DNA from 3 places in the Cupriavidus sp. Met-2 genome. Region 3 is predicted to be linked to each of the others. Evidence: predicted binding sites of a transcription regulator. Region 3 holds the regulator's gene; each other region holds the start of a gene.
What was found. The regulator HrcA, encoded in region 3, represses chaperone genes, less so after heat shock. The targets are predictions, from matches to a motif close to TTAGCACTCNNNNNNNNNGAGTGCTAA.

Region 1 (10,361 bases), 470 kb from region 3:
CATGGCGCGCAGCACGATCTTGATACCGGCGTTCTGGTCGGGGTTCTCGCCGTGCAGGCCAGCGATCGCAGCACGAGCACGCAGCAGGGCCACACCACCGCCCGGGACGATGCCTTCTTCCACGGCAGCACGGGTAGCGTGCAGTGCATCTTCCACGCGTGCCTTCTTTTCCTTCATTTCGACTTCGGTGGCTGCGCCAACCTTGATCACGGCAACACCGCCGGCCAGCTTGGCCACGCGCTCTTGCAGCTTCTCACGGTCGTAGTCCGAGGTCGCCTCTTCGATCTGGGCGCGGATTTGCTTCACGCGGCCTTCGATCGCCGATGCGTCGCCGGCGCCGTCGATGATGATGGTGTTTTCCTTGCCGATCTCGATGCGCTTGGCCTGGCCCAGGTCCTGCAGCGTGGCCTTTTCCAGCGTCAGACCGATTTCCTCGGCGATCACGGTACCGCCGGTCAGGATGGCGATGTCTTCCAGCATGGCCTTGCGGCGGTCGCCGAAGCCCGGAGCCTTCACGGCGGCGGTCTTCAGGATGCCACGGATGTTGTTCACCACCAGCGTGGCCAGGGCTTCGCCTTCCACGTCTTCAGCGATGATCAGCAGCGGGCGGCCAGCCTTGGCCACTTGCTCCAGCACCGGCAGCAGGTCACGGATGTTCGAGACCTTCTTGTCGAACAGCAGAACGAACGGGCTGTCCAGTTGAACAACCTGCTTTTCCGGGTTGTTGATGAAGTACGGCGACAGGTAGCCACGGTCGAACTGCATACCTTCCACGACTTCCAGCTCGTCGGCCAGCGACTTGCCGTCTTCGACGGTGATCACGCCTTCCTTGCCAACCTTGTCCATGGCTTCGGCGATGCGCTCGCCGATCGAGGCGTCGCTGTTGGCCGAGATCGCGCCAACCTGGGCGATTTCCTTGCTGGTGGTCGTCGGCTTGCTCAGCTTCTTCAGCTCTTCGACTGCGGCGCCAACGGCCTTGTCGATGCCGCGCTTCAGGTCCATCGGGTTCATGCCGGCGGCAACGAACTTCATGCCTTCGCGCACGATCGACTGGGCCAGCACGGTTGCGGTGGTGGTACCGTCACCGGCGTTGTCGCTGGTCTTGGAAGCCACTTCCTTGACCATCTGCGCGCCCATGTTCTGCAGCTTGTCCTTCAGTTCGATTTCCTTGGCCACGGACACGCCGTCCTTGGTCACGGTCGGGCCGCCGAAGCTGCGCTCCAGCACCACGTTGCGGCCCTTCGGGCCCAGGGTCACCTTCACTGCGTTGGCGAGGATGTTCACGCCTTCGACCATCTTGGCACGGGCGGCGTCGCCGAACACTACGTCTTTTGCTGCCATGTTCTGAATCTCCGAATCTGGATGGATGCGTCCCGCTGGATTGTCAGGGGGACGATCGGGAATTGGGTGGCTTGTGGGCGTCGATTACTTGTTGACGACAGCCATGATGTCTTCTTCGCGCATGACCAGCAGTTCCTGGCCATCCACCTTCACGCCCTGGCCGGCGTACTTGCCGAACAGCACGCGGTCACCCACCTTGACGTCGAGGGCGATGTTGTTGCCCTTGTCATCCTTCTTGCCAGGGCCAATCGCCAGCACTTCGCCTTGATCGGGCTTCTCGGCAGCATTGTCGGGAATCACGATGCCGGATGCGGTCTTGGTTTCATTGTCCAGACGCTTCACGATCACGCGGTCGTGCAGAGGACGCAGGTTCATACGGACTCCTAGATACAAAAGTGAGTGTTAAATCACAAAATGGTCGTCTGATAGCGACGACCATCGGGTTTCGGGTACCGCGGGGGCGACTGTTAGCACTCTCCCCCAGCGAGTGCTAATTATAGGGACGGGGTATTTCGTTTTCAAGACGCGGGCTGAATGGGGGTTTTCCCGTACAGATCACAAGAATGCGCCGAGGGAAACAGTCCCAGCCGATGAATACGCCCCATAGATCACACAAAAATCTGGTCCTCCCACCCCGAATTCCCTAGTTCTTGGGATTCCCTGTAGTTGTTGCAATTTGTAACTTCGAGGCTTTGCCGCCCTCTGGGGCATTCGCAGCCACCGGGGAGGCCGCACCTTGAACCACATCTATCGACTTGTCTGGAATCGCACACTGTGCGCATTGAAGGTGGCGCCGGAAACGGCCGGAAGCCAGGGCTCGGAAGGCACGGGCACCGCAACCATCGCCCCAACGGCTTCCCGGCGGCGTGCCGGCTGGAGCGTCGGCTTGCCGGCACTGTCGGCGCTTTCCGCGGGCCTGCTCCCCGCCATTGCGATGGCTGCCACACCGATTGCCGGAACGCTGCCAACCGGCTCGGTCTGGATCAGCGGGAGCGGGACTGTCAACTCGACAGGGACCACCACGACGGTCAATCAATATTCGTCATCGGGCACGATCAACTGGTCCTCTTTCGATGTCGCTTCGAACAGTACGGTCAATTTCACGCCGAATACGGGTGCGAGCGCCGTCACCCTCAACAACATTTCTGGCACTACGGCCAGCCAGATCTACGGAACCGTGTCGGCAGCCGGGCAGACGATCCTTGCCAATGCAAACGGCCTGGTTTTCGGTGGCACGACATCAGCCGGCGGACTTCTCGCCACCTCGCTCGGTGTTTCCGCCCCTGCCACGACGGGAGGCAGCTACAGCCTTGATGCAGCGGCCATGCGCGGCACCGTAGCGTTTGCTGGCGGTGCAACGTTCATTGGCAACTCCGCGGCACTCGTCGGCGCCGGCGTGTCGAACAATGGCGTGCTGACGGCCAATGGCGGGCGAATCAGCCTGGTGGCCGCGGACCACGCAACGATGACGTTCGACGACAAGGGTCTGATGAATGTTGCCATTGCCGGCGCACTGAGCACCGCGCAGGGCGGCACCGCGGTCGTCAATACCGGAACCCTCCAGGCAACCGGCGGCACGATCATCATGGCGGCAGCAGCCCAGCCGGGGTTGTACGGCACGCTAGTCAACAACAGCGGCGTCATCATCGCGAATGGTGGAAACGTCAGCCTCAGCGCAATAGGGGGCGCCGTAGTCAACAACGGCAGCATCGACGTCTCGCAGGGTGGCCAGTCCCAAGCTGGGCAGGTTCAGATCACGTCAGACGCCGCCGTGATCCTGGGGGGCAACATCGACGCGTCGGGCACGACGACGGGCGGCTCGATTGCCATCTCGGGTGGTAGTGTCCAGCTCGGTGGCACGCTGACCGCCGGGACAGGCCAGATCAGCCTGCAATCGTTGGGGGACGTCCTCCAGACCTGGGGCAGCCTGACAGCGGGAACCCTGACAGGCAGCGCCGTCGGCAGCATGAAGCTCGACCAGAGCAGCAACAGCATCGCCGCGCTCGGGCCGATCAGCACGGGCAGCGACTTCGCGTTGACCACGACCCGTTCGCTTGGACAATCCGGCCCGTTGTCGATCGGCGGCGATACCACGATCAACGCAGGCACGAACGCCATTACGCTGACCAACGCCAGCAATTCGTTCGGTGGCGCGGTAAACCTGACCGGTGGCACCACGCAGATCACCAGTGCCGCGGGACTGAACTTGGGCACCGTCAACGCCGGCACATTGACCGCCACAAGCACGGGTGCGTTGGTCTTCGGCACCACCGCCGTGACCGGCAGCCTGTCGGCAACGAGCAACCGCGGCTTCATCATGCAAAACGGTGCGCTCACCATTGCGGGCAACAGCACCTTCAATGCCGGCACGGGTGCTATCTCGCTAACCAACATGGGAAACTGGTTTGGTGGCACCGTGAACCTGACCGGTGGCGCCACGATAATCAGCAGCGCCTCGGCCCTGACCTTCGGTAACGTCAATACGGATACATTGCTTGCCACGAGCCTGGGTCCAATGAACCTTGGCACCGGCACGGTGCGTGGCTACCTGTCGGCATCCACCAACGACAATGCCATCACCCAAAGCGGAGCGCTCAACGTTGCCGGTAGCACCACCATCAGCGCCGGCACTGGCGCCATCACGTTGACCGACGCGAGCAACAGCTTTCAGGGCCCGATCGCTGCAACGGGGTCCAGCGTGGCATTGCGCGCGGCTGGCGATCTGCGCGTCTCGGCGCTAAACAACAGCACGAACGGCGCGGTCAGCCTGACCGCTGGCGGGGCGTTGACGCTACCGGTATCGGCAATCAACACCGGCACGAGCAATCTGCAACTCGCGGCCAACGGCGGCACGTTGCTAGCCAATGCCGCGTTGAGCGGCAGCAATATCACGATCTCTGCCCGCGACAGCATCGCGCTGTACGGGCCAGTGACGGCCAGCGGACAACTCGCGCTCAGTACAAGCACCGGCCAGTGGATCTTCGCGCTGGGGGACGTGCAGGCCGCCACCACGCAAATCGGCAGCGGCACACTGCGCATCGGCAACGGCACCACCACCGGCAGCATTGGCGGCAACGTGGTCAACAGCGGCACACTGATGTTCAACCGGACCGACAGCATCGGCTATGCCGACGTCATCAGTGGCACCGGGAATCTCGTCCAGCAAGGCACCGGCACCTTGACCCTGACTGGCGTCAACACCTATACCGGCGCGACACAGGTCGCCGGCGGCACGCTTGCCCTGTCCGGCGCGGGCAGCATCGCAAACTCCAGCGGTGTGCAAGTCGATGCGGCAGGCATCCTCGACATCTCCGGCATCACCGCCGCACAGGCCAGCTTCCGAAGCCTGAGTGGCGCTGGCCAGATCAAGCTGGGCACCAGAACGCTGGCAACGGGCGGTGACAACAGCAGCGGCACCTTGTCGGGCGCCATCTCGGGCACGGGCGGCTTGCTCAAGAACGGCAGCGGCACGCTGACGCTTGGCGGCGACAACAGCTTCAGTGGCGGCACCGCGCTCAAGCAAGGACGCATCGACCTTGGCAGCAACGGCGCGCTGGGGACCGGCACACTCTCGATGGATGACGGCACCACGCTCGGCATTGCCACCGATGGGCTGCGCATCGCCAATGCGATCCGCCTGACGGGCAGCAACGATCCTGTGATCGACACTGGCGCCTTCAATGCCACGCTCGCCGGGGCCATCAGTGGTTCGGGCTTTCTCACCAAGAACGGCAGTGGCGCCTTGACGCTTGCCGGCGCCAACGACTACACCGGGGCCACCAACGTTGCGGCCGGCACGCTGCGGGCGGGAGCGGCCAACACCTTCAGCGCGGCATCCGTTCACACGGTGGCCAGCGGCGCCACGCTGGATCTCGCCGGTTTCAGCCAGAGCGTCGCGGGACTGAACAACGGGGGCGTGGTCTCGCTGATGGGCACGACACCCGGCGCGACCTTGACGGTGACGGGCCCCTACACGGGCAACAACGGCACGCTGCGCATGGGCACTGCGCTCGGCGACAGCACCGGCGTGAGTGACCGGCTGATCCTCAGCGGCCCCGCCGCCGTCGCCAGCGGTCAGACCACGCTGCAGATCTCCAACCTGAATGGGCTTGGCGCGCTGACCGCGGGCAACGGCATCGAGGTGATCAGCGCCGTCAATGGCGCCAGCACCACGGCGCAGACCAGCAAGAGCGCGTTCGTGCTCGCAGGTGGCCATGTAGATGCCGGCGCCTACCAGTACCGCCTGTACGCTGCCGACGCCAAGGGATCGGGCGAGAACTGGTATCTGCGCTCCAATGGCGAGACCACCGAAACCACCCCGACCACCGAACCTGCGGACCCGCCCGTCACGACCTACCGTGCCGAAGCCGCGTTGTACGCGGCGCTGCCGAGTCAACTGCGCCAGAGCAACCTTGCCATGATCGGCAACCTGCACCAGCGCGTGGGCGATGACGACCCGAGGTCCGCCACATCGGGCACCCTATCCGGCACCCCATCGGGCACCCCTGCCGGTCGCGATCGCCGGGCATGGGCCCGCGTGCTGACCACCGATGTCGACGTCAGCCAGGACGGCACGGTGGCGCCCAAGAGCAAGGGCCGGTTGACCGGCTTCCAGGCCGGCACGGATTTGCTGGCCACGCAGGACTGGCGCGCTGGCCTCTACGTCGGCCAGCTGGATGGCAACGTAAGCGTCAATGGCTTCATCGGCGGCATCGACAATGCTGGCGCCGGCCGCAACGATCTGCACAACCAGTATCTGGGCTTCTACGGCACATATGCCGGGAACAGCGGCATCTACGCCGACGCGGTGCTGCAGTTGGGCCGTCACCGCTACACGGTGACGCCAGCGTCCAGCTCCGGGGTCGAGACCAAGGGAGACAGCCTGCTGGCATCGCTGGAACTGGGACGCGCCTTTCCACTTGGCGGCAGCGCCTGGAGCATCGAACCCCAGTTGCAGGTGATTCACCAACGCATTCACCTCGACAACGCGCAGATCCCCGGAGCAATGGTCCAGACCGACGTGAACAGCAGCTGGCTCGCGCGCGTCGGCGCGCGGGTGAAGGGTGAAATGGAGGCAGGCTCCGCCGCGTTGCGGCCATATGGCCGCGTCAACCTCTACATGGCATCGAACGGTAGCGACGTCGCCCGCTTCACAAACCCGGCCGCCACCACCGACATCGTGGCAGCGACCGGCGGCACGAGCATCGAGGTGGCCGCGGGCCTAACCGCGGCCCTGAACCGGCGCTTCAGCCTGTACGGCGAGGTCGGCAGGATCTGGGCCGCCGGCGGCAATGCCAAGGTCAGAAACTCGATCCTTGGCTCCGCCGGGTTGCAGGTCAAGTGGTAGGCCAGTGCCACCAGCATCGAGCGGGATATGAACGGCCAGCACGGTCCCCTCTCCCGTTGATCGCACGCTGAACGTGCCGCCAAGGCGCTCGGTACGCGCCCGCATGCTGCGCATGCCCGCACCGGCGTGCCGCCCGGCGGCGGCCGGATCGAAGCCAACGCCGTTATCGCTGACCAACAGCTCCAGCCCGCGCGTGCCGACGCGTACCGCGACGTCCGCGCGGCTGGCCTTGCTGTGCTTCATCACGTTGGTCAGTGCTTCCTGCAAGGTCCGCATGACATCGAGAATCCGCGAATTCGGCAGATGGCATTGCTCAAGGCCATCGAGCTGCCAATGACACGCGATGTCATGGCTCTCCAGCAACCGGCTAAGGCGGTGGCGCAGCGGCACGATCTGCCCCGCCAGCGCCGGCTCGCCGAACTGCTGGCTGGCGGTCGTATCGACGATGATGCGCAGGTCATCGCGCAACGCCCGGAGCATCGACAGCACCTGCCCGGGCGGGATGTCATGCGGGCTGCGCTCCAGCGTGGCGATGCCGCTGACGAGTGTGCCGCCGAGCCCGTCGTGCAGGTCGTGCGCCAGATTGAGCCTCTCGTTGAGCCGCGCGTTGGCAACCTCGTACTCGCGTTGGCGCCCCAGGTTGACGACGAGTTCGGCCTTGGCTTCGGAAACCTTGCCGTGCAACTCGTCGTTGAACCGTTCGATCCGACGCAGGTTGGCCACGAAGCGCCATGCCAGCACCAGCGCCATAGCGATCATCTGGACCTGCGAAGTCAGCGCCGCGTAGTAGGCGTTGTCCGTCAGGATGCCGAGAAAGGACAGCAGGTCGTGCACCGCCGCGACGAGGAAGATGGCGATGCAAACCGACAGGATGCGATGATCGGTGCGGCCATGACGCCAGGCGAAGCCCAGGAACACAATGCACGTCGCGAAGAAGACGCACGCTGCCCACAGCGTGAGCACATTGCGCACCGTGGACAGGGATTCGGTCGGCGCCCAGATCACCGCCGCCGCTCCCACCGCGGCAAGCAGCCAGAGTCCGCCTTCGACACGCGGCAGACGCCGCTCGCAGAATCGCGCCATGGATAACATGTACGCGACGCTGTAGACCAGCAGCGCGACGGTGTTCGCACGCTCCCAGGCGTCGGTACTCGCGAACGGCCAGGTGGTAGTCGCCACCTGGTTCAGCGCCACGCACCACCAGGCCAGCGACATCAGGCTGAACCATCCGTAAGCCGCTTCCTGCCGACGCATCACCCAGAGCGAAAAGAAGAGGCAGCCAAGCGCGACGGTGACGGCAAGGCTGATCAGTTGCAGATCGTGCCGCAGCCAGTACGCGCGATCGTATGCGGGCCGCAGGTGTTCAGGGGCGGCGATCGATACGGGCCCGAGGCCAGGCTGGTAGGCCGACAACCCCGAGACGCGAACCAGCAGCGTGTTGGCGCCCTCTCGCAGCAGCGCGGCAGGCAGCAACTGGTAGCGCGGGGTATTCCAGGCACGCGTGAGCGGTTCGACCAGGCTCGTGTCGCGCATCAACAGGCTGCCATTGAGATAGACCGCGCCAGCCATGTTCAGGTAGTCGAGCAGCAGCGCCACGGGCTGGCGCGGGTCAGAGCCCTGCCAGCTCAGGCGATACCAGACCACACCGTCGAAGCCGGGCCAGCGCGTGGACCAGATGTCCGGCAACGACACGGGCACCCAGCCCGTGGCGGGCGGGCCATCGTCCTGCCAGGTCGACTGTGCGGCTTCGATTCGGGTAAAGGTGACGGCCTCCGATTGCGCCCGGGCGCTGGCTGCGCCGGCAAGCAGCATGACGCCGCAGATCAGCGCAATAAGCCAGAGGCACGCGCCTCGAAGACTGCCTGGGTGCGGGAGTGAACTGCCAGTTTCTTGTATGTGTTTCTGATATGGCATTCGACCGTCAACTTTGATAAGGACAGCACCTCCGCAATTTCCCGATTGGTCAGACCCTTGCTTACCAGCGAGAGGATTTCTATTTCTCGCGCGCTCAGTGGCGACGCACCGACCATTGGCTCGGCCTGGACTTCCGCGCCGCCAGCCAGCGGCGCCATCTTGCCAGCCAGATCGAGAATGCGCCTGGCCACGAAGGGGTCGATCGGCGCACCACCCCGCAGCGCGCTGCGAATCGACAGGATGATCTCGACGTCGTCGCGCTCCTTGAGCAGGTAGCCGGTAGCACCGGCCTGCAGCGCGCTTACGATGACCCGTTCCGTATTCCACGTGGAGATTACCAAAATTGGCAAGGCCGGGTCTTGCTCGTGCATCACCCGAATGAGGTCGATACCGTTGCCGTCGGGCAACCCCACGTCAACCAGCGCCATGGCGAACGGCTGCGTGGCCAGCAACGTGTTGGCAGCCTCGAGGCTGCCGGCAAACCATATGGCGTCGTCGCTATAACCCAGTGCGGCCAGGATCGTGCGTAGCCTGGACTGCATCGGCGGCTCGTCTTCAACGACCAGCAGGGGCGCTGGCAATACCGATTCAGCCGTGTCGGGCAAGGGTTGGATCATGGGGTGACAGTGGTGGGGGCGCGGCCTGAGTGTAGCCGTACTACCGCCGGGCTTGGCGAACGCCCGGACGATTCCGGACGAGGTCATGCCAGCCTGCCAGAAACGGGCCGTATGTGGCATCCCCGATTACAGGTAGCCGGGGATACCGGCGATGCGGCGTCAAGAGGCTTCGGAACCCTCGGCGGGGCCTTCAGCGGAGCCCGCCGCCCCGCCCGCCGCCTGCACCCGCGCCAGCGCCGCGCTGACCTCGCCATAGAACTGCCCCAGCGCGGCGGCATGCAGGTTCTGCGGCTGCAGCGCGGGCCACAGCAGGGCGATCATGTCTTGCGTGGTGCGGTCAATGTCGACCGGGCGGCCGCTCACGATGGCATCCCAGAGAATGTGCTCCATCGGGCCCAGGATGGCCGAACGCATCAGCCGCAACGGCATGTCGGCCCGGATCTCCCCACCCGCCTGCGCGGCAGCCAGCAGCGCCATCAGCGGCGCCGTGTAGCGCCGTTGCAACGGCACGAACACCTCGTCGAGCCCCTGCCCCTTGGCGCGCCCTTCCGACAGCACCAGCGCGCACAGGCCGGTGCCATGGATCAGGAACAGCCGCAGGTGCGTGCCGATAAAGAACTCCAGTTGCGCCCGGGCGGTGCCCTCGCGCGGCATGCCGCCCTCCATCGCCGCGATGATCTCGTCGTACCAGTCCTGGATCACGCGGACACACAGGTCCCGCTTGCTGTGGAAGTACGTGAAGATCGTGCCCTCGGAAATCCCCAGGCGCTGCGCGATCTCGGTCGTGGTCGCCCGCTCGTAGCCAAGCGCCGAGAACACTTCGCGGCCCACGCGCAGGATGTCGCGAATACGCTGCTCCGCCTTGGCGCCTGCCGGGATACGACGCTGATTCACGATCTGCTGCATTTGCGGTCCCTGTTGCGTAACCTGAACGGTGATGGCCCGGAATTATAGGGCGCGAGCGGCGCTCGGCACGCCTGTCCGACCGCGTTCGCCCGAAAGTTGAATACCACTCAAATTTCGTTTGCCCTTTGACTCAGCAGAGTATACAGTCTCCGCATCGTATTCCTAATATAACGCTCAATAGGCTTGATTTCCTGAGATTGAGTATTACTCAATTCACGGCGATCCGGCCGCGACAG
Region 2 (10,361 bases), 890 kb from region 3:
CGTCGACGCTGGGCCTGGACAAGAAGTACGGCATCAAGATCACGCCGAGCAAGGAGGCTTCGTGGGCTGGCGTGCGCGACAAGCTGGTCAATGGCGAGCTGGACGCCGCGCACGTGCTGTACGGGCTGATCTACGGCGTGCAGCTCGGCATCGGCGGGCCGAAGAAAGACATGGCCGTGCTTATGAACCTGAACCACAACGGCCAGGCCATCACGCTGTCCTCGAAACTGGCGGAAAAGGGCGTCAAGGATGGCGCGAGCCTGAAGGCGCTGATGTCCAGGGAAAAGCGCGATTACGTGTTCGCGCAGACCTTTCCGACCGGCACCCATGCGATGTGGCTCTACTACTGGCTGGCCGCCAACGGCATCGATCCGATGCGCGATGCCAAGGCCATCACTGTGCCGCCGCCGCAGATGGTGGCCAACATGCGCGTGGGCAACATGGATGGCTTTTGCGTCGGTGAGCCTTGGGGCGCGCGCGCGATCGCCGACAAGATCGGCTTCACCGCCGAGACCACCCAGGCGATCTGGAAGGATCACCCGGAGAAGACGCTGGGCACCACGGCCGAGTTCGTGCAGAAGTACCCGAACACGGCGCGCGCGATGGTGGCCGCCGTGCTGGATGCATCGAAGTTCATCGACGCTTCCGCATCCAACCGCCGCAAGACGGCCGAGACGATCGCCGCCAAGTCCTACGTGAACACGGATATGGACATCATCCTGGACCGGATGCTGGGCCGCTACAGCAACGGCCTGGGCAAGACCTGGGATGACCCCGATTCGATGAAGTTCTACCAGGACGGCCTGGCGAACTATCCGTTCCTTTCTGATGGCATGTGGTTCCTGACCCAGCACAAGCGCTGGGGGCTGCTGAAAGAGCATCCGGACTATCTGGCCGTGGCCAAGCAGGTAAATCGCATCGACATCTACAAGCAAGCCGCTGTGGCCGCGCAGGTGCCGTTACCCAAGAGCGACTTCCGCACCGCCAGGCTGATCGACGGCGTGACGTGGGATGCGACGAAGGACCCGAAGGCCTACGCCGACGGATTCAAGATCAAGGCCTGACGCGCCGCACGGACCGGCCCGGTCGGTCCTGCCCCATCCAGCCCCATCCACACGAACAGGAGCTTGCCGTGAATGCTCTCGCCCAGTCATCGCCGGAAGGCGCCACGCCCATGAATCCGGAGGCCGTCGATCCGGACGCCAAGGAACAGTCGCGCCGCCGCGCACAGGAGATCGCCGCACTTGAGCAACGCGCCGCGCGCCGCGACGCGCTTGCCGCGTTCGTACTCAAGTGCGTGCCGCCACTGATCGGCTTCGCGTTGTTCGTGCTGGTGTGGCACGGCATCGCCACGCTGATCCCGTCGATCCCGACACCTGGCGCCACATGGAACGCCGCGGTGCCGCTGTTCGCCGATCCGTTCTATCGCAATGGGCCGAACGACCAGGGCATCGGCTGGAACGTGCTGGCGTCGCTGGCGCGCGTGGCGGCGGGCTTTGGCCTGGCCGCGGTCGTGGGCATTCCAGCCGGCTTCCTGTTGGGGCGCTTCGCGTTCCTGAACGCGATGGCGTCGCCCGTCATCAGCCTGCTGCGTCCGGTATCCCCGCTGGCCTGGCTGCCGATCGGCCTGCTGCTGTTCAAGGCCGCCAACCCCGCCGCGATCTGGGCAATCTTCATCTGCTCGATCTGGCCGATGATCATCAATACCGCCGTGGGTGTGACTCGCGTGCCGCAGGACTACCTGAACGTGGCACGCGTGCTCGACCTGTCCGAGTGGAAGATCTTCCGGCACGTGCTGTTTCCTGCCGTGCTGCCGTACATGCTGACCGGCGTGCGGCTGTCGATCGGCACGGCGTGGCTCGTGATCGTCGCCGCGGAAATGCTCACGGGCGGCACCGGCATCGGCTTCTGGCTCTGGGACGAGTGGAACAACCTCAAGGTCGAGCACATCGTGATCGCGATCTTCATCATCGGCGTGGTGGGCCTGGTGCTCGAGCACCTGCTGCTGGCCCTCGCCCGCCGCTTCAGCTACGGCAACACCTGATCCGGGGACGACCATCATGGAAAAGTTCGTCAGCATCGAAAACGTCGGGCAGACCTTCAAGACACGCAAGGGGCCGTTCGTGGCGCTGCGCGATATCGACCTGTCGATCGCGGAAGGCGAGTTCGTGACACTGATCGGGCATTCGGGCTGTGGCAAGTCCACGCTGCTGAACCTGATCGCCGGGCTGACCGCGCCGACGACCGGCGCGCTGATCTGCGCGGGACGTGAGATCGCCGGCCCCGGCCCGGAGCGGGCCGTGGTGTTCCAGAACCACTCGCTGCTGCCCTGGATGACGTGCTTCGAGAACGTCCATCTGGGCGTGGAGCGTGTGTTCGGCCAGAGCGAGACGCCGGCGCAACTCAAGGCGCGCACGCACGACACGCTGGCGCTGGTGGGCCTGACCCACGCGGAAAGCAAGTATCCGCACGAGATCTCCGGGGGCATGAAGCAGCGTGTGGGCATCGCCCGGGCGCTGGCGATGCAGCCGAAGGTATTGCTGATGGACGAGCCATTCGGCGCGCTCGACGCGCTGACACGTGCCCACCTGCAGGACGCGTTGCTGAAGATCGTTGCGCGCACCAGGAGCACCGTGGTCATGGTCACGCACGATGTGGACGAGGCCGTGCTGCTGGCGGATCGCATCGTCATGATGACCAACGGGCCCGCGGCGACCATCGGCGAGATCCTGCGCGTCGACATCCCGCGCCCGCGTGACCGCGTGACGCTGGCCGACGACAAGACATTCCACGCGTGCCGCACTGCCGTGCTCGACTTCCTGTATCGCAAGCAGCGCAATCCGGCGCTGGAGGAAGCCGCCTGACGCTTGCCCGGCGCGGGGATCATGATTGACTCACGGCATTGGGATAAGCGGCGAGCCTCCGCTATCATGAACCCCAACCCCACGATCCCCGCAGCATCATGACCTCTGCATCCCGCGCGCCATTCCCGGCGGCCAAGTACATCAAGGAAATCGGACGAGGCGTCAATGGCGCGCGCGCGCTGCCGCGTGAAGACGCCCAGGCGCTGTTCGATGCCATGCTCGCCGGTCGTGTGTCCGATCTCGAACTGGGCGCCGTGTTGCTGGCCTATCGCATCAAGGGCGAAGCACCGCACGAGTTGGCCGGCATGCTGGACGCCGCGCACGATCACTGCGCGCCGCTGGCCGCGCCGGCCGACAAACCCGTGGTGGTGATTCCGAGCTACAACGGCGCACGCAAGCAACCGAACCTGGTGCCGCTGCTGGCGATGCTGCTGGCGCGCGATGGCGTGCCGACGCTGGTCCACGGCATTCGCGAGTTTCCGGGCCGCGTCACCAGCATGGCGCTGTTCGAGGCACTGGGCGTGCCGCTATGCGCCACAGCGCAGTCCGCGGAGACGCAGCTTGGCGCGGCATCGAATCCGCTGGCCGCGCTGCCGATCGACGTGCTGTCGCCCGCGCTGTCGCAACTGCTCGACAAGCGCGCGATCATCGGCCTGCGCAATTCGGCGCATACGGTCGTCAAGATGCTGCAACCGGTGGGCGGACACTCCCCTGCCGAGGCATTGCGGCTCTACAGCTACACCCACCCCGAGTATCGGGAAACGCTGACCGAGTATTTCTCGCACGAACCCGCCAACGTGATGCTGGCCCGGGGTACCGAGGGGGAAGTCGTGGCCGACGCGCGCCGCAGCAGCCGTATCGACTGGCTGCACGACGGCCATCAGCGCACGATGGTCGATCCGGTCGGCGGTTCGGTCGCGGATGTGCCCGAACTGCCGCAGGGCACGGACATCGCCGAGACGGCCGCGTGGATTCGCAAGGTGCTGGACGGCGCGGAACCGGTGCCCGCGCCCGTTGCCACCCAGGTGGCGGCGATCAAGGAGTGCCTGGCGCAGGCCACGCGGGTGACCTGGGCCAGCCCGCTGTAACACCTCCCGCTACAGGATGCAGGATGGCCCGCCAGCGCGATCAGGGCCGGCGCGGCGGCAGCGGAATGCGCTCCGTCTCGCCCGGAACGTGCGGAAACTGGTCGTCCTGCCAGCGCTGGGCGGCCTCTTCGATCGCTTCCTTGCTGCTTGCCACGAAGTTCCAGTAGATGAAACGCCGTCCGTCCGTGGGATCGCCGCCAAGCAGCATCACGCGCGAGGGCATCGTCGCCTTGATCGTCACGGGCTCGCCAGGTACCAGCACCACCAGATGTTCGGCCGGCAGCGTCTCGCCATCGACCTCCAGGTTGCCGTCGACCGGATAAATGCCACGCTGGACGTGTTCGGCGGGGATCACAAGGCTTGCGCCGGCATCCATCTCGATTGCCACATAGAGCGTGCGGCTGTAGACCCTGACCGGCGACTCGGCGCCGAAGGCATCGCCCGCGATGACGGTCATCCGCACGCCTGGCAGTTCGAGCTTGGGCAGCGTAGCACCCGGATGGTGGTGGAACGAAGGCGGATCATTCTCATGCGCCTTCGGCAGGGCCACCCAGGTCTGGATGCCGTGCAGATGCGGCCCGGCCGAGCGCGCGCCGTCCGGCGAGCGCTCCGAGTGCGTGATGCCACGCCCAGCAGTCATCCAGTTCACGTCACCGGGTCGAATCACCTGCTCGCTGCCGAGGCTGTCGCGATGCATGATCTCGCCTTCGAACAGATACGTGACTGTCGCCAGTCCGATATGAGGATGCGGACGCACATCCATGCCCGCGCCGGGCTCCATCTCCACCGGCCCCATGTGATCAAAGAAGATGAATGGCCCGACCGTTTGCGTCGTAGCGGCGGGCAGCAATCGGCGGACGGTGAACTCGCCGATGTCTCGCACATGAGGCTTCAGCAAGTGTTCGATAGCAGACATGTGGGGCTCCTGGGGGATGCGTCTGAAAAACGACTTCAGTGTAGCGAATCCTGCAATACACCATCCCGAAATCGCTGCGAAACCGAATCGGGGCTGCCCCCTCTAATAACAGTGCTCCGAGAGCGCTGCCCGCCAGGCCTTGTCAGGCTTGGGCTGGACCACTATAAGGCGACATCAGGCTATCCAGAAGATTTTTCCGATTGCCTGGAACTATCAACCCTATAGGCCTTCTAACTTAGCACTCGTCCGGTTCGAGTGCTAATATGCGTTGCAATGCGGTGTCCCTTCGGGACACACCGGCAACCCACCGCCGGATGCGAAAGGAGTCATAGTGAACGCAGTCCTGTCTGCCGATCAAACCCAAGTTACCCGCCGTCTGCCCACGGCGCCCCAGAATGCCGCCGCGAATGCCTTCGCACTGACCTTCCCCGGCACACTGGGTAATCTGGACAGCTACATTCAGGCTGTCCACCGCATCCCGATGCTCACCCCCGAGGAAGAGCTCAGCCTGGCTCGCGACCTGCGCGACAACGACTCAGTCGATGCCGCCCGCCGCATGGTGATGTCGCACCTGCGTCTGGTGGTCTCCATTGCTCGCCAGTACCTGGGATACGGCTTGCCTCACGCCGACCTGATCCAGGAAGGCAACATCGGGCTGATGAAGGCCGTCAAGCGCTTCGACCCCGAACAGGGCGTGCGCCTGGTGTCGTACGCGATGCACTGGATCAAGGCCGAGATCCACGAATACGTGTTGAAGAACTGGCGCATGGTCAAGGTGGCCACCACCAAGGCCCAGCGCAAGCTGTTCTTCAACCTGCGCAGCCACAAGCAGGGCTCGCATACCTTCACGCCCGAGCAGATCGAAGCCGTTGCGCGCGAGCTCAACGTCAAGCCCGAGGAAGTGATGGAGATGGAAACCCGCATGTCGGGCGGCGATATGGCGCTGGAAGGCCAGATCGAGGACGGCGAGGAAGAGTTCGCGCCGATCGCCTACCTTGCGGATAACCACAACGAGCCGACGCAGGTGCTGGAAGCCAAGCGCCACGACCGTCTGCAGGTCGAGGGCCTGGAAGAGGCGCTGACGAAGCTGGACCCGCGCAGCCGCCGCATCATCGAGGCGCGCTGGCTCGACGTCAACGACGATGGCTCGGGCGGCGCCACGCTGCACGAACTGGCCGACGAGTTCGGTGTATCCGCCGAGCGGATTCGCCAGATCGAATCGGCGGCAATGAAGAAGATGAAGGGCGCGCTGGCGGCATTCGCCTGAGGCCACGCACCCCGCAATGAGAAAGGCCGGTCATTAGACCGGCCTTTTCTTATTTACGACATCAACTGCTTGAGGTCATGCGCGATCGGCTCCGGCCCCTGGCCGTGGCGGATGAACAGCCGCAACTGGCCGTTCTGGTCGAACACGTAGCTGCCGGCCGAGTGGTCCATCGTGTAGTTGTCCGGCGACGAACCCGGCACCTTGGCGTAGTAGACCTTGAAGTCCTTGGTCACCTTCTTGAGCGCGGCCTCGTCGGCCGGGCGCAGGCCCAGGAAGCGCGAGTCGAAGGCCGGCACATACTGGGCCATCAGCGCCGCCGTATCGCGATCCGGATCGACGGTGACGAACAACACCTGCACCTTGTCCGCATCGGGCCCCATCTGCTCCATCACCTGCTTGAGCTCCACCATCGTGGTCGGGCACACGTCCGGGCAATGGGTGTAGCCGAAGAACATCAGCACCACCTTGCCCTTGAAATCGGCCAGCGTGCGGGTCTTGCCGGTGGGATCCAGCAGCGCGAAGTCCTTGCCGAACTCGGTGGCACCCGAGATATCGACGTTGCGGAAGGACGGCTTTGGCTGCCCGCAGGCGGCCAGCAGGGCCGTGCAGAGCGCGAGCAGCCAAAAGCGGCGGAATGCGGCCCAAAGGCCCTGGGAAGAGGTCGACATGCGCAAGAATTGGGAGGAGTTGCCCGAAAGTATCGCCGATCGGGCCGCCGATGACTTCCGGGCGCGGCAAGATGCCGCAGGCGGTCAGACCTGCGGCACGAACTTGAAGTAGTGATCCACAAGCAACACCGCAAACAGCAGCGACAGGTACAGGATCGAATAACGGAAGGTGCGCTGGGCGAGACCGTCGGAGTAGTTGCGGTACAGCTTCCAGGCATAGCCCAGGAACACCAGGCCCAGCCCCAGTGCCGCCACAAGGTAGATGTAGCCACTCATACCGTACACGAACGGCAGCAGCGTGGCCGCGATCATGATCAGCGTGTACAGCAGGATATGCAGCAGCGTGTAGCGCTCGCCGTGCGTGATCGGCAGCATCGGCAGGCCGGACTTGGCGTAGTCAGCGCGGCGGTACAGAGCCAGCGCCCAGAAGTGCGGCGGCGTCCAGGTGAAGATGATCAGCACCAGGAACCAGGCCTCGGCAGGCACCGTGCCCGATACCGCGGACCAGCCCAGCGCCGGGGGCATGGCGCCCGACAGGCCACCGATTACGATGTTCTGCGGCGTCGCCGGCTTCAGAAGGATCGTATAGACCACGGCGTAGCCAAGGAACGTGGCGAAGGTGAGCCACATCGTCAGGTCGTTGGCGAAGACGTGCAGCAGCCACATGCCGGCACCGCCCAGCACGGCCGAGAAGATCAGCGTCTGGGTGGTGGTGATCTCGCCGGTGGCCGACGGGCGCCACGCGGTGCGGCGCATCAGCGCGTCGATCTTCTGTTCCACCAGGCAGTTGATGGCGAAAGCCGCGCCGGCCAGCAGCCAGATACCGGCCGCGCCGCCGATCAGCACCGACCACGGCACCATGCCCGGCGTGGCCAGGAACATGCCGATGATGGCGCAGAACACGGCGAGTTGGGTCACGCGCGGCTTGGTCAGCGCGGCGTATTGGCGGGCCAGATGGCGTAATCGGCCCACGGAGGATTGGGAGTGGGTAGCAGTTACCACGGGGGGCATCTTGTCCTTCATGTGGCGCGCGCGGCAATCGAGGGTTGCGTGGCGGCGCCGGCGGAGCGAGTGGCGAGGCCGATATTGTAGTTGAGACGGAGCAACAACATCAGCAGCAGGGCTGCTCCGCCGTTATGGGCCACCGCCGCGACCAGCGGCCAGTCGAAAACGATGTTCGACATGCCGGTGCACAACTGCAGCGTCAGCACGACCAGCAACCACCGCGCATGCCGCGCCAGCCCTTCCATCCGGCGCGCGCGCAGCGCGAACCAGAGCAGGAAACCGAGCACGACGAAGGCGAAGCCACGGTGCACCCAGTGGATAGCCACCAGCGCCGCGTGCGGAATGTAGTCGCCGTCGGCCGTCATGCCCAGCTGGCGCCACAGCGTAAAGCCATGGCGGAAGTCCATCTCTGGCACGAGCTGGCCGTTGCAGAGCGGAAAGTCGGTACAGGCCAGCACCGCGTAGTTGGTGCTGACCCAGCCGCCCAGGAAGATCTGGACGACCAGCAGCACCAGGGCCAGCAGGCCGGCCCAGCGCAGCGAAGCCGCCTGTGGCGCCACGACATGCGGCGGTTCGTTACGTGACCCGAGCAGGATCAGCGACGCCAGCAGCGCCATCGCCAGCAGCAGGTGGGTGACGACGATGATCGGTTGCAGCTTCATCGTCACGGTCCACATGCCGAACGCGCCCTGCAGGCAGACCAGCAGGAACACGCCGGTGGCGAACCACGGCGACTGCTTCAGTTCCCGGCGCTTGACCCATGCCAGCACCATCAGCGAGATGATCAGCACACCGACCGCCATGGCGAAATAGCGATGGATCATCTCGATCCACGCTTTCATCAGCGTGACCGGGCCGCTCGGGAGCGCCGTTTCCGCCGCGCGAATCGGCTCCATCGCCGCGTGCGGGTTCGAGTGGCCGTAGCAGCCGGGCCAGTCGGGGCAGCCAAGGCCGGAGTCGGTCAGCCGGGTAAAGCTGCCGAACATGATCAGGTCCAGCGTCAGGAACGCCGTGATCCAGACGAGTCTGCGATATTTGTCGCGATCGCCGCGCACCATCACGTAGGACAGGGGCAGCAGCGCAATCAGGATGCCAATGATGGCCAACTGAAGCAGCATGGGATTCAGCCAATACGGGAATACTTCAGCAGCTTCTTCAGGTCGCTGCTGATCTTCTTGGGGTCGGGGTCCTTCGGCCAGCGCATCATCAGGTTGCCGAGCGGATCGACCAGGTAAATCGCATCCTCGACGCGCGCGCCGTCCTCGGCCGGCAGCCATTGGGCAATCGTGGCCCGGTCCATGCGCAGGAAACGCACGCCCGCATAAGGTTCGTTGTAGGCGGCGGCGAGCCGGTCGTCCACATCGCCCCGGTCCTGGATCAGCCAGACAGGCACGATCCGCTCGCGGTCCTCGCCCTGTCCGACGCGGATCTGGCGCACCGTGAACAGTTTCTTCGCGCAGGTCTCGTCGCAGGCGGACGGGTCGGTCATCACCATCAGCCACTTGCCGCGCATGGACGCGAGCGGCACCGACTCGTTGCGCTCATTGGTCACCTGCACGGGCGGCATGGGCCGTTGCGGGTCGATCAGCACGCCGTAGTTAGTGCTGCCGCCGGTCGGCTTGATCACGTAGTACGTGAAGTACGAAAAGAGTACGGGCGATGCGCAGACCAGCAGCAGCATCAGCATCTGCAGGCGGCCGCGGCGCGTGCGCGCGTCGATGCGGGGGTCCGGCGAAGCCGTGGGATCTGGCTGCGGCATGGCGTTCGTCTGTGCGTTCATCGTTCGTTTATAGGTTTCCATTGCCGTCTGCCCGGTCCAGCCGGGCGCGCCGCCAGCCGAGGACGGCCACCAGCACCAGCGTCAACACGGCCAGCCCGAACCACTGGGTAGCGTACCCGTAATGCCGGTCCGCGCCGAAATCGGCCGGGGCCCAATCGCGGGCCAGTCCATCTCCGGCATCGCCCGATTGTTCTACCACCACCGGCAGGAGTGACGCCCCGATCTCATGAGAAAAAGCGGCAAGGTCGATATTCTGACGGATCTTGCGTCCGGCCTCCGCGGAAGCATCCTGCCCGAGGCTGTAGACGCGCGGCACAGCGGCCAGCGCGGTGCCTTCGACAGTGACTTCCCCCGTGGGCGTCGGGAACGGCGCGATGCGCGTGCGGTCCTGCGCGTCGCGAGGCAGCCAGCCACGCATCACCAGCACGCTGCCACCGTCCGTGAGGCGCAACGGCGTGAGCACGAGGAACCCCGCACGGCTGTCAGTACCGTTGCCGTGCGGACGATTGTCGAGCAGCACTGTCTTGTCCGCGTCGAACGTGCCGCGCGCGCGCACGCGGCGCTCGACCAGTTGTGCGGCATCGGTCTGGCCCGCGCGCAGTTCGACGGGCGCCTGCTTCGCCAGCGTGGCCAGCCGCTCCGCACGGTCGATCTTTTCATGCGCGCGGCGCAGTTGCCAGTTGCCGAGCGCGCAGGTGACGACGATCACCACGAGCGCCGCCACCATTGGCACCGTGCCCGGCGAACGCCAGAGCGTGCGGGTCGTCACGGGT
Region 3 (10,361 bases):
GGAGGCGGTGCACCACGCCGTTGAGCACGGAGGTCACTGCGCCGTCCGATTCGGATAGTGCGTCGAGCGCGGCGCGGCTGCCGTCGATCAGGCCCGCCGCGTGCGACAGGCGGTTGTATTCGCCCTGGATCTCTTCCCATTCGCCCGGCTGCGGCGCGAGCTTGTCCAGCTCGCCAACCTGCCATTCGAGCCGCTCCCGCTCGAGTTGCATCTCGCGCGACTGGTGCTCGACCGCCTCGCGCTGCTTGACGCAGGCGCGCCACACACGCCAGGCCTCGGCCACGGCGGCGGATTGTTCGGTCAGACCTGCGTGGGCGTCGAACAACTGGCGCTGAGCATCCGGGCGCAGCAGCAACTGGTGCGCGTGCTGGCCGTGGATATCGACGAGTTGGTCGCCCACCTCGCGCAACTGCGCCAGCGTTGCCGCGGCGCCATTGATGAAGGCCTTGCTGCGGCCGCTGGCGTCGACAGTCCGGCGCAGCAGCACGGTGCCGCCGTCGTCGTCTTCCATGTCGCTCGACAGTTCGCGCTCGGCCAGCCACGCATCCAGCGCTGGGTGGGTGTGGAAGGTGGCACTGATGCTGGCACGTGCCGCGCCTTCGCGGACCACGCCTGCGTCGGCCCGTTCACCCAACACCAGGGCGAGCGCGTCGATGAGGATCGACTTGCCCGCGCCGGTTTCACCCGTGAAGACGGTAAAGCCGGCGGAGAAGTCGAGGTCGAGCGTGTCGACGATGACGAAGTCGCGGATCGAGAGGCTGCGCAGCATCGTGGGCGGTGAGCGGTGGCGGGTAAGGGCGGTAAGGTCGGGTAACGAGGATCAGGACGGAACGTTGAGGCGTCTGCGGATCAGAGCCGGTTGTCTTCAGTCGGATACTCGTGCCAGTGCAGCTTCTTGCGCAGTGTGGCGTAGTAGTTATATCCCACTGGGTGCAGCAGGTTGATGGTCTTGGCCGAACGGCGTACCACGATGCGGTCGCCGGGCAGCAGCGAGGCCAGCGCCTGCATGTCGAAGTTGACGCTGACATCGCGCGCGCTGGCCACTTCGATCGTGACCTCGGCGTCGTACGGCAGCACGATGGGCCGGTTCGACAGCGCGTGTGGCGCGATCGGCACCAGCACCAGGCCGGACAGCGTCGGGTGCAGGATCGGACCCCCCGCGGCCAGCGCGTAGGCGGTGGAGCCGGTGGGCGTGGAGACGATCAGGCCGTCCGAGCGCTGGTTGTACATGAAATAGCCGTCGACCGAGACCGCCAGTTCGACCATGCCGGAGATCCCCGAGCGGTTCACCACCACATCGTTGAACGCCAGCGCGGAGAAAATCACCGAGTCGTCGCGGATCACGCGCGACTCCAGCAGCATCCGGGTTTCGGCCTCATACCGGCCGGACAGCATCTCGGGCAGTGCCGTGGAGATGGCATCGAGCGGGATGTCGGTCATAAAGCCCAGCCGGCCGTGGTTGACGCCGATCACCGGCACATCGTGCCCGGCTAGCTGGCGGGCCAGCCCGAGCAGCGTCCCGTCGCCGCCCAGCACCACCGCCACATCAGCTTCGCGGCCGATCTCGTCGGGGGTCAGCACCGGGTAACCTGTCAGCCCGGTAGCCATTGCGGTTTCGCGTTCGAACACCACATCCTGTCCGTTACGGGAGATGCAAGACGCGAGTTCTTCCAGCGGACCTTCGATGCCAGCGGTCGAATGTCGGCCCACCAGGGCTACAGTCTTGAACGGGGGGCGCGCGGCGCCGGTCTTGTGGGGGGCAGACATGCCGGGATTAGACCATACCGGCATGATCGTTGTCAGCACTGGGCCGCCGCCGCTCCAGGTGACGCCTGAACCGCCAAAGTTTGATTAAAATCGGGGCATCATGGACGAACGTTCAAAAAAGCTTCTCAAGACCCTGATCGAGCGATACATCGTCGAGGGGCAGCCCGTGGGCTCGCGCACCCTGTCGAAGTTCTCGGGGCTTGATCTCTCGCCGGCCACCATCCGCAACGTGATGTCGGACCTCGAGGAGATGGGTTTCATCGCCAGCCCACATACCTCGGCTGGCCGAATCCCCACGCCGCGCGGGTACCGGCTGTTTGTCGACACGATGCTGACGGCGCGCCCGCTGGAGCGCGCGCCGGAGTTCAGTGCCGAGTTGGCGGAGCTGACCGGCCAGATCCAGGGGCAACTGGGTGGCCAGCAGTTCGGGCCGCAGCGCATGATCACGGCGGCAGCGCATACGCTTTCGAATCTTTCTCATTTCGCTGGCGTGGTGATGACGCCACGGCGCGCGCAGTCGTTCCGTCAGGTGGAATTCATGCGGTTGTCTGACAAGCGCATCCTGCTGATCATCGTCAGCCCGGAAGGGGATGTGCAGAACCGCATCATCCAGACCGACCTGGCGTACACGCCGGGCCAGCTCATCGAGGCGGCGAACTTCTTCAACTCGCACTATGCGGGCATGAGCTTCGACGCCGTGCGCGACCACCTGCGCGTGGAGTTGCAGGACCTGCGCCGCGACATGTCCGCGCTGATGCAGGCGGCGGTCGAGGCGGGCAGCAGCGCAATGGCCGAGGACAACGAGCAGGTGTTCATTTCAGGCGAGCGCAAGCTGCTGGAAGTGGAAGACCTGTCATCGAGCATGGACAAGCTGCGTCGCCTGTTCGACGTGTTCGAGCACAAGACGAGCCTGCTGCAGCTGCTCGATGTGTCGAGTCACGCGCAAGGCGTGCAGATCTTCATCGGCGGCGAAAGCCAGCTTGTGCCGATCGAGGACATGGCCGTGATCACCGCGCCGTACGGGGTGGATGGCCAGATCGTTGGCACCCTGGGCGTGATCGGCCCCACGCGGATGGCCTACGAACGGGTGATCCCGATCGTCGATATCACCGCGCGGCTCCTGTCCAGCGCGCTCAGCCAGAGCTGAGCCACGAACTATTGACACGGTGGACGTGTCTGTCCTGAGTCGGCCGCCTGCAACGGCTTGCGGCCGGCCCCTGATTCGCCAGCGCCCCCGGCAGTCCCAACGGAAACCCTATGACGTTTTCGCCTGAACCGGCACACCAGCACGGCCAGCCGCCGCGCACCGCGATCCTGCTGATCAACCTCGGCACCCCGGACGCGCCCACGCCTAAGGCGGTGGGGCGCTACCTGAAGGCGTTCCTGTCCGACCCGCGCGTGGTAGAGATCCCGCTCCTGGCCTGGCTGCCGATCCTGCACGGCCTGATCCTGCCGTTCCGCTCGCGGGCGTCGGCCATGAAGTACGAGTCGATCTGGCTGCGCGAGGCGCATATGACCGGGTCGCCGCTACTTGTGTATACAGAGCGCCAGGCTCATGCGCTGCAACTGTTGATGCAGCAGCAGGGTCACGACGTAACGGTGGCCTGTGCGATGCGCTATGGCAATCCGTCGATCGAATCGGTCATGGAAGCGCTGCGCCGGCAGGGTACCGAACAGATCCTGTTGCTGCCGCTGTATCCGCAGTTCTCCGGCACGACCACGGCCACCGCCTTCGACGAGGCATTTCGTGTCCTGTCGACATGGCGCAACCAGCCCGAGTTACGGCTGGTCAAGCATTTCCACGATCACCCGGCATATATCTCTGCGCTGCACAAGCAGGTGGGCGGCTATTGGGCCCAGCATGGCAAGCCGGACTTCGCGCGCGGTGACAAGCTGATTCTGTCGTTCCACGGCCTTCCGCGCCGGTTGCTGGACCTGGGTGATCCCTATCACTGCGAGTGTCTGAAGACCGGTCGTCTGCTCGGCGAGGCGCTGGGCTTGCAGCCCGGCCAGTATCAGGTGACGTTTCAGTCTCGTTTTGGCAAGGCGGAGTGGTTGCAGCCCTATACAGCGCCGACGCTGGCCGAACTGGGCAAGGTCGGGACGCAGCGCGTGGACGTGTTCTGTCCCGGCTTTCCCGCCGACTGCATCGAGACGCTCGAGGAGATCGCGATGGAGGGTCAGTCGGAATTCCGCGTGGCCGGCGGCCAGGATTTCCATTTCATCCCGTGCCTCAACGATGCCGAGGCGTGGATCGCCGGAATGGCGGATATTGCATTGCAGCATTTGCAGGGGTGGCCGCTCAATGTTCCACATCCCCACGAACTGGAAGCGAGACGCTCCCGCGCGCAGGCGCGTGGCGCGGGAGCCTGAGGCCGTAACGGCAGTCACGGGTGGCCACGGCTAGTAACGGACGGTAATCATGCAAGTCGATTTCGAACCCGATGCGCGGCTGCGCATCGACAAATGGCTCTGGTGCGCGCGCTTCTTCAAGACGCGCTCGCTGGCTGCCGAGGCGGTGGAGCGGGGCCGCGTGAGCGTCAACGGGCAGCCCTGCAAGAACTCGCGCGAGGTCAAGCCGGGCGACACCGTGATATTGGAGGCGCATCAACAGCAATGGGAGGTGGTGGTCAAGGGCGTGGCCGCGTCACGCGGGCCGGCGCCGATCGCCCAGACGCTCTATGCGGAGACCGAGGAAAGCCAGGCCAGGCGCCAGACAGACGCGGAACGGCGGCGCTTCCAGCACGAGCCGGCCGCGCAGATGCACGGGCGACCGACCAAGCGCGACCGGCGCAGAATCGACGGCTTCAAGGGGTGATGGTTGCGGCTAACCGGGGCGGGGCGCTCCGGCTGGCCGTAATGTGGCGGGTTAGCGGACGTACTGGACGAGGTAATGCTTGAATACGGCCTTGCCGCTGCCATACTCGGTGTCGCGCGGGGCAACCGTATCGGACAGGCAGATGAAGACCGTCATGGCCGAGAGCGCGGCAATCAGGCAAAGGGTAACGACTGGCAGCTTGTGCATGGCGAACCTTCCGAAGGATGCACCAAAATGATCCACCTCTCTGCTCCCGTTATTTTTGACATTTTTTATTAAGTGAATCTTAGTGTGTGCGATGCAGCAAAGCAATGACGGCTCGATTTCATCGGGCAAGGCTTTGTAACGACGTATTTCTGCGTCTCTGAACCTCCACACTTGAAAAATCGGGGACTGACACCAACTGCGGCTAGACTTGCCGGTTTGACACCCGACTCACCCGATGGCCTGCCGCCAGAGCGGGCCGTGCTTTTGTTTTGATACGAATCGACATGGAAGAACAGAACCAGACGCCAACCCCCAATACGCAGGCAGCCGAGGACGCCGCCCGCACGCCGGAAGCCGGTGCCGACGAGGTGGGCCGCCTGACGCAACAGGTGGCCGAACTGGAAGCCAAGGCGAAGGAACACTACGACATGTTCCTGCGCGCCACGGCGGAGGGCGAGAACATCCGCCGCCGTTCGCAGGACGAAGTGGCCAAGGCCCACAAGTTCGCCATCGAGAGCTTTGCCGATAACCTCGTGCCCGTGATGGACAGCCTGCAGGCCGCGCTGGCCGACGGTACCGGTGACCTCGGCAAGCTGCGCGAAGGTGTGGAACTGACCGCACGCCAGCTGGCCGCCGCGTTCGAACGTGGTCGCATCGTCGAAGTGAACCCGGTGGGCGAGAAGTTCGATCCGCATCGCCACCAGGCCATCTCGATGGTGCCGTCCGAGCAGGAACCGAACACCGTGGTCAACGTGCTGCAACGCGGCTACATGATTGCCGACCGCGTGCTGCGCCCGGCGCTGGTGACCGTCTCGGCGCCGCGCTGAGCGCGAGTCGTCCGCATACGGCAGTACGAAACGCCCGGGCCATTGGCGCCGGGCGTTGTCGTTTCAGGAGCGATCGAAATGTCTGAAGAAAACCAGCCGCACCTCGATCACCGCGCGTTCGAGGCGCTCGACATGGCCGAAGTCGATGGCGAGAACATCGACGCGGCAATCGCCAACGCTGGCGACGATCTGGTCTGCGTGTTCTTCTGGGGTGTGGACTGCTTCAACTGCGAGATGGCCAAGAAGGCGATCCTGGCCAATCCCGAACCGATTCGCGCGCTCGACCTGCGCTGGCTACATGCCAACGTCTATGCCCATCCCGAACTGGGTCGGCGCTTCGGCCTGCATGGGATTCCCGTGTTCATGTTCTTCCACAAGGGCAAGAAGCTCGGCCGCGCCACGGGCTGGCACGGCCATGGGCAGTTCTCGGCGGCCGTGGGCAATGCGCGGCTCAAGGCCAGCGGCAAACCGCTAGCGGGATAGCGCGTAGCCCAGGCGGATCTGCCAGGGCGTCTTCTGGTTGTAGTTGAGCAGGCTTTCGCCATAGCCATAGAAGTAGCCCAGCATCAGGTAGCCAGCCGTGCCCGGAATCAGGCGAGAAAGCGGGTAAGAGGCCTGCGCGTCGACGCTACCGTACATCTGCCGCGTGCCCTTGCGCAGCGTGGCGGCGAATTCCCACGAGTCGGGCTTCCCATAGGCCAGGTTCAGGTCCATGTAGCCACGATAGTGCGCGATGTCCTCGTTCTCGCTTTTCTCCAGGTACGCATAGACTTTGGGCGCCACGCGCCAGTGCCAGTCGTTCTGGTCGCCAAAGTACATCGTCGGCTTGAGGAACAGCGTGTTGATGCTGCGTGAGTCGGCACCGGCCCGGCCATTCGACTCGTGCTCGAAGCCCGAAGCGATCGACAGCCGGCTGATCACGCTGTTCTTCACACCCGTGTCGGACAGGTAGTAATACAGGCTCGGACGATAGTTGGTGTCCTCGAACGGCTTCGAGGCGCTGTGCAGGTCCCATAACGAGAACTGCGTGTAGGCGAAGTAGAGGTTGTCGATGAAGCGCTTCGACGCCGGATCCTTGCCCTCGTAGATCCGGAACTTGAAGCTGAGCTGAAACTTGGCGTTGGCCCCGTCGTGCGCGCCGAACATGATGTACATCGGCTCGTTGAAGGAAAGCCGTTGCGCGTCGCGCAGGTCGGCTGGCGCTGGGGTGGATGCGGGGACATTCTCGGCCGATACGACCGGGGTGACCTGACCAGCGCTGACAGGCGCGACGGCCACTTTCGGTTCGGCCGGCGTGCCGGCGACCACTGGCGCAGTAACTGTGGCCGGGTTTGCGCCCGGCGCCTGGTTCAGCGTGATCAGGACCGGCGCGGCGTCGATCCCTGAGATGTCCAGGCGGACCACTCCACGCAATGTCGTAGGCCATTCCCCGCGGAAGCTGACGGTCTGATGCTCGCCTTGCCGCAGGTTCAGGACGGTTGGCCCCTTGCCGACGCGCTTGAGCGTCATGGGTGCCGGCGCCACAAGGTCTCCAGAGGCCGACACCTCAAGGGAGTCCGGTACGGCATAGCGCCGCATGTCCCGATCCCCAGTGATCAGCAGGGTCAGTGTGAGGGGCTGAGTGGCATCAATGACACGCGGTGGCTGCAACACGGATACTGCGGCATCGGCTGGCGTGGCGTGGAACAGGACGGCCGACGAGGCCAGCGTAGGCAACAGCAGGCGGAAGGCCGTGCGTGGAAGTGCAACACGGCCTGACACGTAACGTGGCATCGGGAGCAATAAGCGCCGCACCGGCGGGATATCGACAGCACTCCGGTGACGTGGACGCGACAAGAGTTGCGATGCCCGCAAGCGTACCATGTGTGGCGCGTGCGGCATGTGACGAATGGTTAGCCACGGGGCGTGGCCAAACCGGGTGGGTGCGGATCAGCCGGCGGCCCGGCGTCGGATATCGTCCACGTAGGCCTGCCCGTCCGGCGGCATGCCGTTGCGCTGCGCGTTCCAGAGCATCTGGCCGAGTGCTTCCATGATCTGGTGCTGGGCCTCGTGCGGTGAATCCAGTCGGCGGCTCAGTGCCTCGTAGGCGGCGCGGATGCCGGGCGGCTGGTCGATCGAGACCTGTTCGGAGATCGACAGATGCATCGCCAGGTGCAGGAACGGGTTGGTCTGGCCGCCTTCCGGCGTGTAGTCGCGCGCAAGCGCGCCTTCAGTGTCGGTCAGCAGGGACTGGTACTCGGGATGCTGGTCGATCCAGTCGACCGCGATCGCTTCAAGCGGCGTGAGGACGTTGCCCGCGACGCGCTTCTGCCAGGCTTCGCAGAAGAACCGGCGGACTTCTTCTCTTGAGGGATTGAACATGATGGCCGCTATTGTAGTGCAGCGGTCGCGGCTCTGCCGACGGGGCCCCGCGCATTAGTAGAATGCGGAAGTTTGTTCGCCGCCGTTCAATACGCTGACAAACTATCGCGAACAAACTTCAGCCCCTGCCATTTTTCAGATCCGCCACCGATGACTGCATCCGCCACCGGCACCATGAGCCACGCCCGCGACAAGCTCGCGGGCGTGTTGCTGATCGCGCTCTCCGCCAGCGCCTTCGGCGCCATGGCCATCTTCGCGCGCTTTGCCTATGCAGCAGGGGCGGACGTCTATGGCCTGCTGGCCGTGCGCTTCCTGCTGGCCGCGATTGCGATGGGCTTCGTGATGCGTGTCAGGGGGATCAGCCTGCCGCCGTGGCGCCGCGTGCTGGCGCTGGCGGCGATGGGCGGCATCGGTTATGTCAGCCAGTCGTACTGCTTTTTCACGGCATTGAACTACGCGCAGGCCAGCCTCGTGGCGCTACTGCTGTATCTCTATCCGCTGTTCGTGACGATCCTGGCCGCCGTCTTCCTGAAGGAGCATCTGACCACTTCCACGGTGATCGCACTGGTGCTCTGCTCGGTGGGCGCGGGTTTGACCGTAGGTGGCGGCGAGGGCAGCTCGCTCGGCATCGCCCTTGGGGTGGCCGCGGCGGTGATCTATTCGATCTATATCGTGGTGGGCGCGCGCGTGACGGCAGGCGTCAATGCCATTGCCACGACCACGGTGATCTGTACGGCGGCGGCACTGGTCTATGTGACGCTTGGGCTCTTGCGCGCGGGGGCTGGCGTGCCGCCGCAATTTCCGGCCAGTGCAGGCGGCTGGCTGGCGTTGGTGGCCATCGCGCTGGTATCGACCGTGCTCGCGATCCTGACGTTCTTCGCCGGACTGCAGCGGCTCGGTGCCTCCAAGGCATCGATGCTGTCGACGCTGGAGCCTGTGGTGACCGTAGTGCTGGCCGCCGTGCTGCTCGGCGAACACATTGGCCCGACGCAGGCCGTCGGGGGCGGATTGATCCTCGCCGGTGTGCTCTGGTTGACACGCCGGGCCAGCGGTACGCCCCCACTGAAGGCCTCCGACGAACGGAATTGAACGGGTTCGTCAAAGCGCTTGTGGGCGCACGGCGGACGCTTGGGTACAATCGCGCTTTCTTTCATCACAAAACCCGGAAAACGCGCAATGAAATCCGTCGATCAGGCAGTCCTTGCACAATTGTTCACTGAAGCCCGCACCCACAACGTGTGGCAAGACAAGCATGTGGATGATGCGCTGCTGAAGCAGATCTACGAAGCGATGAAATTCGGTCCGACCGCCGCAAATGGCTCGCCGGCACGCATCGTGTTCGTGAAGTCAGCGGCCGAGAAGGCCCGTCTGGTCGAGTGCGTATCGGCTGGCAATGCCGACAAGACCCGCTCGGCGCCGGTGACCGCGATCATCGCGTTTGACCGCAACTTCCACGACCAGCTGCCGAAGCTGTTCCCGCACGCCGATGCGCGTTCGTGGTACGCCGGCAACGACGAGAAGATTGCCCGTGACGCGCTGATGAACAGCTCGCTACAAGGTGGCTACTTCATCCTGGCCGCCCGCGCACTGGGTCTGGACTGCGGCCCGATGGCCGGTTTCGATGCCGACAAGCTCAACGCCACGTTCTTCCCCGACGGCAAGTGGGCGGTCAACTTCCTGGTGAACCTGGGCTATGGCGAGGCCGACAAGCTGTTCCCGCGTGGTCCGCGCCTGACGTTCGACGAAGCCTGCCGCATCGTTTGAGACGCCGCTGACCCGAAACAAAAAGCGACCCATCGAGGTCGCTTTTTTGTTGGCGCGTGGACGGCTCAGGGGCTCAAGGGCTCTGGGGCTCAGGGCTCAGGCCGACCATTCCTCCATCGGATTGCAGGCGAGGTATCGCTTTGCTTCCGAGATGCCAAGTCGCTCCCGGGCCGCGTCGATCGGCTCGTTCAGCAGCGCATCGTAGTCTTCGGCCAGCAGCCACTTCGCCCGCTTGCCCAGGCGGTAGCCTTCGAGCACTGCGCGCGCGAACGCGAGGCTGCCGGTCAGCCGCCAGCTCTTCAGGGCAGCGGCGACCGCGATGAAGGCCCAGCCCTTGCCGCCGGTCTGCGCATAGCTGAATGCGACCAGCGCCGCCTCGCCGAGACTTTCATCGGCACGGTAGCCGGTCAACACGTGCCAGATATCGTGGATGTCCCGTGTGCGCCGGCCGAACCACATATACGCGTCCTCGACCACCGGTTCCTGGTTCAGGTTCGAGACCTTCGCCAACCCATCCGCGCTATAGCCAGTCTTTTCGAGAAAACCACGGTACGCCGCGCCGACCGTTCCCGGGGCAAAGCTGGCGATGTATGTGGGATCGCAGAGTCGCTCGGCCA

Region 1: groES (co-chaperone GroES) is a predicted target of HrcA. The motif match lies at 1,809-1,835, and genes of this name have one in related genera.
Region 2: rpoH (RNA polymerase sigma factor RpoH) is a predicted target of HrcA. The motif match lies at 5,104-5,130, and genes of this name have one in related genera.

The regions. Positions count from the first base shown of each region.
Region 1 covers NZ_JBBHZL010000001.1:521,132-531,492, reverse strand. The annotation lists gene groL (chaperonin GroEL) at 1-1,341, opposite strand, end outside; gene groES (co-chaperone GroES) at 1,426-1,716, opposite strand; gene WD006_RS02440 (autotransporter outer membrane beta-barrel domain-containing protein) at 2,078-6,688, shown strand; partial or broken gene WD006_RS02435 (sensor histidine kinase) at 6,716-8,221, opposite strand; gene WD006_RS02430 (response regulator) at 8,512-9,219, opposite strand; gene WD006_RS02425 (TetR/AcrR family transcriptional regulator) at 9,379-10,125, opposite strand.
Region 2 covers NZ_JBBHZL010000001.1:101,602-111,962, reverse strand. The annotation lists gene WD006_RS00555 (CmpA/NrtA family ABC transporter substrate-binding protein) at 1-1,064, shown strand, start outside; gene ntrB (nitrate ABC transporter permease) at 1,175-2,044, shown strand; gene WD006_RS00545 (ABC transporter ATP-binding protein) at 2,061-2,864, shown strand; gene ybiB (DNA-binding protein YbiB) at 2,963-3,952, shown strand; gene WD006_RS00535 (pirin family protein) at 3,993-4,868, opposite strand; gene rpoH (RNA polymerase sigma factor RpoH) at 5,200-6,135, shown strand; gene WD006_RS00525 (SCO family protein) at 6,189-6,803, opposite strand; gene cyoE (heme o synthase) at 6,888-7,814, opposite strand; gene WD006_RS00515 (COX15/CtaA family protein) at 7,823-8,926, opposite strand; gene WD006_RS00510 (SCO family protein) at 8,932-9,588, opposite strand; gene WD006_RS00505 (SURF1 family protein) at 9,596-10,357, opposite strand.
Region 3 covers NZ_JBBHZL010000001.1:992,664-1,003,024, forward strand. The annotation lists gene recN (DNA repair protein RecN) at 1-769, opposite strand, end outside; gene WD006_RS04695 (NAD kinase) at 850-1,767, opposite strand; gene hrcA (heat-inducible transcriptional repressor HrcA) at 1,868-2,914, shown strand; gene hemH (ferrochelatase) at 3,025-4,140, shown strand; gene WD006_RS04710 (RNA-binding S4 domain-containing protein) at 4,190-4,585, shown strand; gene WD006_RS04715 (hypothetical protein) at 4,637-4,792, opposite strand; gene grpE (nucleotide exchange factor GrpE) at 5,077-5,619, shown strand; gene WD006_RS04725 (thioredoxin family protein) at 5,698-6,102, shown strand; gene WD006_RS04730 (phospholipase A) at 6,091-7,392, opposite strand; gene WD006_RS04735 (DUF1841 family protein) at 7,549-7,980, opposite strand; gene WD006_RS04740 (DMT family transporter) at 8,131-9,069, shown strand; gene WD006_RS04745 (malonic semialdehyde reductase) at 9,157-9,744, shown strand; gene WD006_RS04750 (Coq4 family protein) at 9,841-10,361, opposite strand, start outside.